3 regions of the Thiocapsa bogorovii genome follow, and region 3 is predicted to be linked to each of the others. Evidence: predicted binding sites of a transcription regulator. Region 3 holds the regulator's gene; each other region holds the start of a gene.
The links. The regulator FNR, encoded in region 3, switches genes on or off when oxygen is low (the NO sensors DNR and NnrR bind a similar motif). The targets are predictions, from matches to a motif close to TTGATNTANATCAA.
Positions count from the first base shown of each region.

Region 1 (3,275 bases), 2.8 Mb from region 3:
GACGGCTCTCGGCTGCTGGGCGCTCCGGAGACAGGGGAGCGGAGGTTTAGTGACGATTCAGAAACGAAAGAGAAGACCTTGATTCACGGGTAGGCCGGGGCGAGCTTGCGAAGCCCGGCATCCCCGGCTCAGTCATGTCAGAACGTTGCCGTTGCCGTTCTCGTTGTCGGCGTCGGCGTAATCGAGAACGACAACGACGGCCGTCAATGGGCATCTCGACAGCGCCGCGTGCAGGTCATAAGGGGCGACTTCAGTCGCCCCTCCAGCCGAGCGATCGGCGCCTTACTTGAGCGAACCCTCCCCGTAGCGCGCCTCGAAGCCCTTGCGCACCACCTCGAGCTGCTCCTTGCTCATGCCGTTGAAGTACCAGTCATGCCCATCGATAGGCTGGAAGTATTCCTCCAGCAGGGCGACCGCGAACGCGTCGTTGCCGTCCTTTTTGATCACCACCTCGTTCAGCTCCGGAATCCATTTGAAGTAGGTGTGCTGGGCGACCTCGTACATGCCGTGCCACCAGGTGTAGTCCGGCCCGCTCATGGATGCGCCGTGACGGGCGCGACGTCCCTCGTGGTGCCAGATTTCCCACCAGGTCCACTCGATCTTCTCGTCGAACGGAGCCGGCGTGATATAGCCGCCTTCCTTGAGTCGCTCCATCATGGCCGCGATGGGTATGGCAAACTTGTCGTTGTAGAGGTCGACCACATCATCGAACTGCTTGTAGTGGCCCGTGATCACGCTCTCGGCATGACAGCCGAAGCAGACCTTTTCCATCTTGGCGCGCCGATCCTTCCAGGTCAGCACCTCGACAACCGTAGACCCTTTGGCCTCGTCTCCGACCGCGGGGATCTCTTGACCCTCGGGCACATCGAACTCTTGGCCGTTCTCGAGCTTGACCAGATTGATCTTGGTCGAGATCGGCGGACGCAGCGTCCAGGAGATGCGCTCGCCGACGTTGTGCGTCGCCCCGATCCCCGGTCCGGCACTCATGTGGCAGGTCGCGCAGGTGGGTGCGGCCGAGTAATCGACACCGGCGACCCACTTGCGTGAATCCAGATTCATCTCGTCGACCTTGGCGCGGTAGATAATGCCGTGTTTGGATTCGTTGTAAACCTCGATCTGAGGATGATCCGGTCCGACATGGCATTTGCCGCAGGTATCGGGCGTGCGGGCTTGCGCACGCGAGAAACGATGCCGTCCATGACAGGCCGTGCAGGACCCGAGGCTGCCGTCCGGGTTGATCCGGCCGATACCCGTGTTGGGCCAGGTACCGGGTGTCGGCCGGCCCTTGTTCTTGCCTTCGGTGTAGAACGCCAACTCGCCGCCGTGACATTGTTTGCAGCCGGCGTTGACGGCGGCAGGACCGCCGATGACTTCGCCGAGCAGGTTGTCCAGGGACCCCAGGATCTGACCGGCCTTGGCGTGATGGGAGCCGTCCATCTCCTCGAACTCGGTTTGATGGCAGGTCGAGCAATTCTTCGGCGTCACCACGATGGAGATGAACTGCCCCTCGTGCTTGAAGGCATCGACCGCGCCCTCTTCACGCTGATGGCAATCCAGACAGTTCACGCCGGCCTGGCCGTGCGCACTGTGGTTCCACTCCCAGTAGAGGCCCGGGTTCTCGGTCATATGACAATCCACGCACTCTTCACCGCGTGGGTCGCCCCAATCGACCCCTGCCTCTCCGCTTGGACGTGCGGCATCGACGGTCGTTGCCAGGGCAAGAAGCCCGATGGCGAGACCGAATCGGGTGAGATCGACCCGACCCGGACCCGCGGGACTCGGTCCGCGAGGATGTTGCTTCATAGTGCACTCCGGATTCTTTGTTATGGACCCCGTCCCTGGGCCAGTCGGCGAGCTCTCGCGCTGACGACCCTCGCCTGATCGACCGACATGCCGAGAAAACACAGGTGCTCATCGGTCTTGGCGATCATCCCTATCGCCTTGGACGATGCCGAGGGGACCTCCGGGCGGCCTTGATGTAAGTCAAATTTCGCCGGCGGTTGATGGATGATTGATCTTTGTCAATGTCCCTGTCTTTGATCTGACTTTCCCTGGAGAGACCGCCACCGCGCGGCCGATTTCACCTGAGCGATTCGAAAGATACGGGGAAACACCATGCCTTCAGCACGACCAACCTTTTCGACACGCCGTCTTGCCCTGTTCGGCTTGATCGGACTTGCGCTGGTCGGGGCGTCGCGGGCGGCGAATGTCCAACCGAGCGCTCAGCCGGACGTTGATCCGGCGGCCGGACAACAGATCGACGCGTCGCGTCTTCAAGCGCTGGAGCAGCGTGTGGAGGATCTGGTGCGGCGTCTGGAACGCCTGGAATCCGCGCCGAGCTCGGGGGCGTCGACGCCGGCAACATCCAAGACCGGAGATATCCACTGGACCTTCGATGCCGCACTGAGCCGAAGTCCGTTCAACGTGACGCACCAGAGCTTCGATCGAGGGTCCGGGCGGTTCGACATCCTGCTCAAGATCGTCGACCCGCTTCCGGATCCGCTACCCTGGCAGATAGCGATCGGTGCAGAGGTACCCGTCGTCGCCCGAATCGGACTCGCGGACGGCACCGCAAGCGAGGGCCTCGTGTTCCGCTTGGCCCGGGGACCGCGGCTCGACCCGGGCGCCATCCTGCACCTCGAGGCGTACGTCCCGATCGAGCAGGCCGGGGCGATCAGCGGCCTGTCGGTCGAAATGGGTCGGGAGTGAGCAAGTCCGGGATCCGGACGACGTCGCGCGGCGACCGGCCTAAACCGAGCCCGGTGCGGTATGCGTCGTTTGTTGGTTGGCCTGGCCGCGCCAGGACCGACAACTGTCGAAGCTGACGCGGTCTAATGCGTGCCGAGACGACGCGTTTTGACCAGATCGCCGCGATAGTCGACGAAGTCCATCATGTGCGCCCCGAGACGCGCGGCGTAGTCCTGGGGTGACGGCGTAGCGTGTGGGTCGATCTGGCGGTCGTGGGCCAGATCCGGCTCGACCATCTCGACGGTGACATAGGCAAGCAGCCCCTCGGCGATCAGATTGGCGGCCTCGCATTGCCACTGAGGGCGCTCTCGGTCTAAGAGCACCTGCTGATCCTCGCCGAGGGTACCGGCGCGCAACGCCGTCCAGCTGTCGATCAAGAGCCGGATCAGATCGTCTTCGTTTGATTCAATGTCGTTCATCGTGCTCCGAGGTGTGAGCTGTTCGAGGCCGCCCCCTCTCGCTCGAATCCGCAAAGCGGCCTGAGACGGCCACATCGGTTTCGATCGTCTTTCGAAGGCAGCTGCTTC
Region 1 covers NZ_CP089309.1:1,530,903-1,534,177, forward strand. Annotated here, with positions in the region: gene LT988_RS06870 (multiheme c-type cytochrome) at 283-1,803, opposite strand; gene LT988_RS06875 (hypothetical protein) at 2,116-2,709, shown strand; gene LT988_RS06880 (hypothetical protein) at 2,832-3,167, opposite strand.
Region 1: LT988_RS06870 (multiheme c-type cytochrome) is a predicted target of FNR. The motif match lies at 1,974-1,987, and genes of this name have one in related genera.

Region 2 (3,275 bases), 2.2 Mb from region 3:
CCATCGCCAGGCGGATGCGCTGGAGGACAAGCTCGGTCGTGAGCCCGCCGACATCGCGCCACGCCGCGAAGACGGGATCGCAGGCATCCGGCTGCGACCGGGCCGAGAACCACAGAGGCTCGACCTGAGCCAGCGCCTCGTCGCGCCGCCCCGTCTCGATAAGTGCGCGCAGGTAGAGACAGCGCCGCTCGGGCGCCCGGTCCGGCCGGTAGATCCGCGCGTAATCCGACCAGCGCTCGGCTGCGGCGAGGCGTGCCAGATAGGCCAGGCGAAGCCGGGTCCCAAGCTGTGTTTGCGGGAAATCGCTCAGAAAGCGCTCGATCTCCTCATCCGAGGTCGCCGCGAGATCCCGGGTTAAAACGGCAAAGCGCAGGTAGGGGTAAAGGGGGTGATCGACGAGACCCGCGGAGAGACGGCCGAAGGTCTCGAGGTCATTCGCCTCGAGCGCGCGCTCGGCAGCCAGAAACGCGGGGCGATCGTTTGCGCCGGGCTGACCAACCACAAGGCACGCGACGAGGAACAGGGCCGTCGAAGCGCAGATCCGGAAGACAGCCGACGCGGCACGCGAAGAAGATGGACTGGCGAACATGGACGTGGAAAACATCCTGATACCGAAAGATCCTGATACGCTTGTCGGCACCCGCCGAGTCGGCGACACTTCGGGCTCCGACCCGCTCCGATCGCAGTCGCCGACGGCACAGTGGATAGGATAACGCCGATGCACCTTCGACACCCTGACCTGGCCTTCATACGTTTGAGCGTCGCACTCTTGGCTTCCGCGGTCATCTGCGCGGCTGCCGAGGCGGCGAAGCTCCAAGGCATCTACTCCAACATGGAGCCGTCGGTCGAGCAAGGGGAGCTGATCGGCATCGAGGTCTTCGTCGTGCCTCATGTCGAGGATGACGAGGTCGCTTACGTCGCCTTGGTCCAGTTCTCCGATGGCCTGCCGACGCGACCTCAACTCGTCGATCTGGCGATTCAGGATGACGGCATTTCCTTCTCCGCCGTCCATCCCATCGAAGGTGAGATCGGATTCACGGGGAGCATCGACGCCGAAGGGTTGACCGGACGCTTCGACGCCCTCGGCGAGGTCTCCTTACCTCGCGGAGAGAGTATCTGGCAATGGGGCGCGAGCGGGCGCTGACCTGCCGACGCTATCCGCCAACTCCGACATTTTATTTCTCAAAGAGAGACGTCCATGAAGACTTTCATCCTCGCCCTAATCTTTCTCTTGATCGGAAGCGCCGTCGGAGGTTTCCTCGCGCTTGGCTTCGGTGCCGGATTGGGTGCGGCAAGCGGACTGGTGATCGGATCCCAGGCCGGTGCCTGCCTGGCGGTCGAGACCGCCGAAGAGAGCGGTCTCGTCACCGATCCCGCCCAGATCGACGCGCTGATCGCAACCACGATCGGGAAGATCCGCGACAAGAGCGGCGCCGTGCCGGCCGAGGCCGGATTGCAGTGGATCAGCAATGCCGCCGAGTGCCGGGACATCATCCGTCAGTTGGTCGAAGGCCCCGAGGCGGTCGCCCAGGCACCGGCCGCCCCGCGAGCGGAATAAGCCGACCCTCCGGGGTCGGAGCGGCGGGATCAGGATACCCGCCCGCGCTCGGCATCCTCGGCCCGACCGGCCCGGATCCATTCGTCGGAGAGATCGGCCTTCCGCAGAGCGGGTCGGCTCTCCAACATCGACCACCGGGATAACCGCCTCAAACACGATTCACACCGTACCACCTGTTTCGTCCTCCGGTCGATCCGATGGCACGACCGCCCCGCACCGCACGCCCTCGACGCCGCGCTTCTCCCGTGGCGGCTCCACCACCAGCCGTTTTCCGCTGATCAGGGCGTCCGTCACCTTGCGTCGCGCCTGCGCGAGGGTTCGCGACAAGGTGGTCCGCGAGATCCCCATCTGCACCGCACACTCCTCCTGATACAAACCTTCGAGGTCCGCGAGACGCAAGGCTTCAAGCTCGTCGGCACGCAGGGTCACGGACTCCAGACCCCGTCCGGGTCGACCGCAGGGTTTGAAACAGAGAAAGCCCGGATCGAATCCGATACAGCGGGCGCGTCGCTTTCGACCCGGCATCAGGCATCCTCAGGTTGAAGAGTTCCGATTCGCGGGCTCAGTAAAACGCACATATGTCCGTTTCACATTGACGGATATCAGAGTCATGCCCCACGAGAACAGGGGAGAATACGGATCACCCAAGTCGGAATACGACTTTCATCAGCCGCGACGGTCGAAGACGCCACGCCCGAGAACCCCGATTAGCCCCCAATGAACCCCGAATGACCAGCCGATCAACCAGGAGAGTGAAGATGAAGATCGCCATTAGCGCCGAATCCGGCCAGGGTCTCGACAGTCAGGTCGCCCAGCACTTCGGCCATGCCCCCTACTTCATTGTCGTGAACGTCGAAAACGACGCGGTCACCACGACGCTGGACATCGCCAACCCCTTCGCCGAGGCGCATCAGCCGGGACAGATCCCGGACTTTATCAAGCAACAGGGGGTCGATGTGATGTTGAGCGGCGGCATGGGCGGTCGCGCCATCGCGTTCTTTACCCAAGCCGGCATCAAAACCGCGACCGGTGCGAGCGGCACGGTGCGGGCGTCGCTGGAGCGCTACTTGGGCGGTACGCTCGCCGCCGCAGCGCCCTGTGCCGAGAGCGTGGCGCATGGGCACGCTTGAGGGCGCTCGCGCCTCGACGAGCGATCAACACGCGGCGCTGCGGGCGGGTCGATGCCCGGAAGACGTCCGCACGGCCGCGCCTCTCGCCTCGACGAGGAGGCGCGGGTAAGGCAAGTTCTACACGGAATGACCTCGATCGGAGGAACGCATGACACCTCCCCCACGCCTGACGATCCTGTTCGACAACGAACCGGGACTTCCCGCGCTCACACGCCTTTGGGGATTCGCCGCACTGATCCGCGTCGGCGATCGGACCGTCCTGTTCGACACCGGCAGTCACGGGCGCGTGCTGCTGAAGAACATGGCCGCTCTCGGCCTGAGCGCGGAATCCCTTGATCTGCTGTTTCTCTCCCACCCCCATTGGGACCACATCGGCGGATGGGATTCGGTTCTGGAGTTGAATCCGCGGCTGACCGTCGTGGTGCACGAGGGTTTTTCAAAGCACCTGATCCGAGATCTGCGGGGTCTGTGCGGCGACCTGATCGTGGTCGGAGCCGATCCTCGCCCGCTCGCCCCGGGGCTTTTTTCCACCGGGATGCTCGACAGCAACCCACCGGAGCACGCGCTGGTGATCGATACCGTAGAGG
Region 2 covers NZ_CP089309.1:858,871-862,145, forward strand. Annotated here, with positions in the region: gene LT988_RS03965 (transglycosylase SLT domain-containing protein) at 1-589, opposite strand, end outside; gene LT988_RS03970 (hypothetical protein) at 719-1,144, shown strand; gene LT988_RS03975 (hypothetical protein) at 1,199-1,558, shown strand; gene LT988_RS03980 (DUF134 domain-containing protein) at 1,718-2,083, opposite strand; gene LT988_RS03985 (NifB/NifX family molybdenum-iron cluster-binding protein) at 2,317-2,688, shown strand; gene LT988_RS03990 (MBL fold metallo-hydrolase) at 2,837-3,275, shown strand, end outside.
Region 2: LT988_RS03980 (DUF134 domain-containing protein) is a predicted target of FNR. The motif match lies at 2,151-2,164, and genes of this name have one in related genera.

Region 3 (3,275 bases):
CGGCTCTTGCTGCTGCCGCGAGCGTGCGCGTCGCGAACATCACGACCGGGGGCGAGCACGCCGGACAGGGTGCTGCGCGACCTTCACAAACTCGAACGGGCTGCGTATATTCGGAGCGGTTTCGCAAATGACGAAACACACCTTCTCGGCGTTGTCGGCGCTCGTCTAGGGTCGGGCGCCGACACAGCGGCCTTGATCGATGTCGTAAAAGATGAGTGTCAACAGAGGAGCGTCAACGATGCGTCAAACAGCAAGATTGATGAGTGCAGCCGCAATCGCAGGTGCCGCCACCTTGGCCGTCAGCCCGGCCCAGGCGTGGTGGGGGCCCGGTTGGGGTGGGCCAGGCTATGGCGGCTACGGCCCGGGCTATGGTTCCGGCCTCGGTGACCTGTTCGGCGACATGCTCGGCGACGGCTGGGGCGACTTCAACATGAACATGAGCGGCGGGGGTCGCGGCTACGGACGCGGGCGCGGCTATGGCTACGGACGTGGTTACGGGTACGGCTATCCCGGCTACGGTTACGGTTACGGTTATCCAGGCTATGGCTACGGCTACCCCGGTTACGGTGTCCCCTACTACGGCGCGCCTTACGCCGCACCCTATGCCGCGCCCGCTGCTCCCGCGACCGGCGAAGCCAAGTAGGCCGAACGCAGAATCGGCATGCTTGCGTCAAGGCCGCGCCCGCGAGGGCGCGGCCTTTTTTGCGGGTCCAGGTCGGCCTGACGACAAGAAGATAATCTTCGCTTGATCCAGATCAAGCGACGGTTCAAAATCTGGTGACCGAAGACCGAGGGGCGATGCCGTGAGCCATCACAAAGTAATCTCATTGGAGACCATTCGCGTCGCCTGCAGAAACTGCTCCCTGTCGTCGCTCTGCTTGCCTATGGGCCTTGCGCCGGATGATGTCGAGCGACTCGACGAGATCGTGAAGCGAACACGACCGCTCCACCGGGGCGACTTCCTGTTTCGAGACGGCGACCGATTTCGTTCGCTCTATGTCGTGAAGACCGGATCGGTGAAGACCTTCGCTCCGAGTCCGGAGGGCGGCGAGCAGGTGCTGGGCTTCCATCTTCCCGGCGAGGTGATTGGACTGGATGCGATCGATAAGGACATCCATGCCTGCTCGGCGAAGGTCCTCGAGACCTCCGCTATCTGCGAGGTCCCCTTCACCCGACTCGAAGAGCTCACCGCAACCATTCCGAGCCTGCAGCATCAGATGTATCGCCTGCTCAGCAAGGAAATCGGACACGATACGGACATGCTCTTGCTCCTCGGCAAGAAGAACGCCGAGGAACGTCTCGCCGCCTTCCTGCTCAGCCTGTCCAAGCGCCTGCACAAACGCGGGCTGTCCGCGACCGACTTCTATCTGAGCATGTCCCGCCATGAGATCGGGAACTACCTGGGACTCGCCGTCGAGACCGTCAGCCGTCTCTTCACGCGATTCCAAGACGACGGACTGATGAACGTCGACCGTAAGCACATTCAGCTGCTCGATGTGAGTACGCTGGAGTCTCTGGTGGGCGGCGCCGGGCAGAATCGCCGCCAACAGCAGCAGAGCTAAACTGCGCCCGTTGCGGTATGTGATGTTCGGAGGGCTGGATCGGCCTCGGAGCGATCGATAGCCCTTAGAGTCGGCGCAGTTTAGGAGACTGAAAACCCTAAGAAGCATCTCCATGAAGGCTGCGGGGATCTCCGTGGCCACACACGACTAAACCGCGGGCGGCGTCATCCCTCGACGCGAAGCCAAAGACAACCCTCCGCACTTGCGGCCTGGATCGCCGCGAGGCGCGCGGCATGAGCGGCGAGCGCGGCCGGGTCGGCTTGAATCACCCGCAGGCGCGGCCGATTCGGATCCAGCCGGCCGCGATGCCGAGCGTCCGGTCCGTCGTGAGACGGCGCCGCGAGCTCTTCTCCGAGGCTCAACGCCACCTGCCCCCCGGTCATGGCGAGATAGACATCCGCCAGGATCTCGGCATCGAGCAGGGCGCCATGCAGGTCGCGGTGGCGATGATCCACGCCGTAGCGCTTGCACAAGGCATCGAGGCTGTTGCGCTGCCCCGGGTGCATGCGCCGGGCCATGATCAGCGTGTCCGTCACCTCGCACAGGTCCGTGATCCGCGACGCTTCGGCGTTCCATCCTAGAATCTCGCGATCGAGAAACCCGAGATCGAAGGTCGCGTTGTGGATGATCAACTCGGCCCCTTCCACATAGTCCAGGAAGCTCTCGGCAATCTCGGCGAAACGTGGCTTGTCGGCGAGAAAGGCGTTCGTGATCCCGTGTACATCGGAGGCGCCCGCGTCGATCTCCCGATCCGGCTGGAGATAGCGGTGGAAGTTGTTTCCGGTCAAGCGGCGGTCGATCAGCTCGACACAGCCGATCTCGATGATGCGATGGCCTGCCTGGGGGTCGAGACCCGTGGTCTCGGTATCGAGAACGATCTGTCTCATTTAAACCGCGTCCATAGTGTAAACCGCTGCGTTGCAGGCAAGCGAATCCCGGAGGACTACGCCTCCCCCGTACCTGACGCGGTTTAAAGAGCGAAATTCAAGAATCTGAATCGCGTCCGCACCGACGGGAGCCGAGTCATGCGACGACGAGTCGAATCGAAAATTGCGCATGTCATGCCGGACGCGATTCAGCCCGCGATCCCTCGATTTGCCAATCGGTCGGCACGCTCGTTCTCGGCGTGCCCGGCATGACCTTTGACCCACTTCCAGCGCACCTGATGAGCGCCGATGGCGCCATCCAAACGCTCCCAAAGGTCACGGTTTTTCACGGGCTTGCGATCGGCCGTCTGCCAGCCGTTGCGTTTCCAACGCGGCATCCATTCCTCGACCCCCCGCTTGACGTATTGAGAGTCGGTGACGATCTCGAGACAGGTCGGACGCTTCATGCTCTCCAGCGCCATGATGACCGCCATCAGCTCCATGCGGTTGTTGGTGGTCGCGCGTTCACCCCCGCACAGCTCCTTCTCGACCTCCCCCCATCGCAGCAGGACACCCCAACCCCCGGGTCCCGGATTGCCCTTGCAGGCACCGTCGGTGTAAGCGCGCACGCAGTCAGGCATGACCGGCCCTGCGTGTCGTCGGCTCCGCCGCGCCACCGCGCAGCAGTGAGCGCCGCCCCCAGGCCGGACGCAGCGGCGTCAAGGTCGCCACGCGTTTGACGGCCCGGATCAAATAGACACCGCCCAGGATCGGCCAGAGGCGCCCCCCCAAGGTGTCGAATGCCGCACAGCTCGGCCCCAGGGCGCGCCGGAACGGCGGCCGAAAC
Region 3 covers NZ_CP089309.1:4,304,597-4,307,871, reverse strand. Annotated here, with positions in the region: gene LT988_RS19100 (sulfur globule family protein) at 239-643, shown strand; gene fnr (fumarate/nitrate reduction transcriptional regulator Fnr) at 804-1,562, shown strand; gene dnaQ (DNA polymerase III subunit epsilon) at 1,727-2,449, opposite strand; gene rnhA (ribonuclease HI) at 2,638-3,069, opposite strand; gene LT988_RS19080 (class I SAM-dependent methyltransferase) at 3,062-3,275, opposite strand, start outside.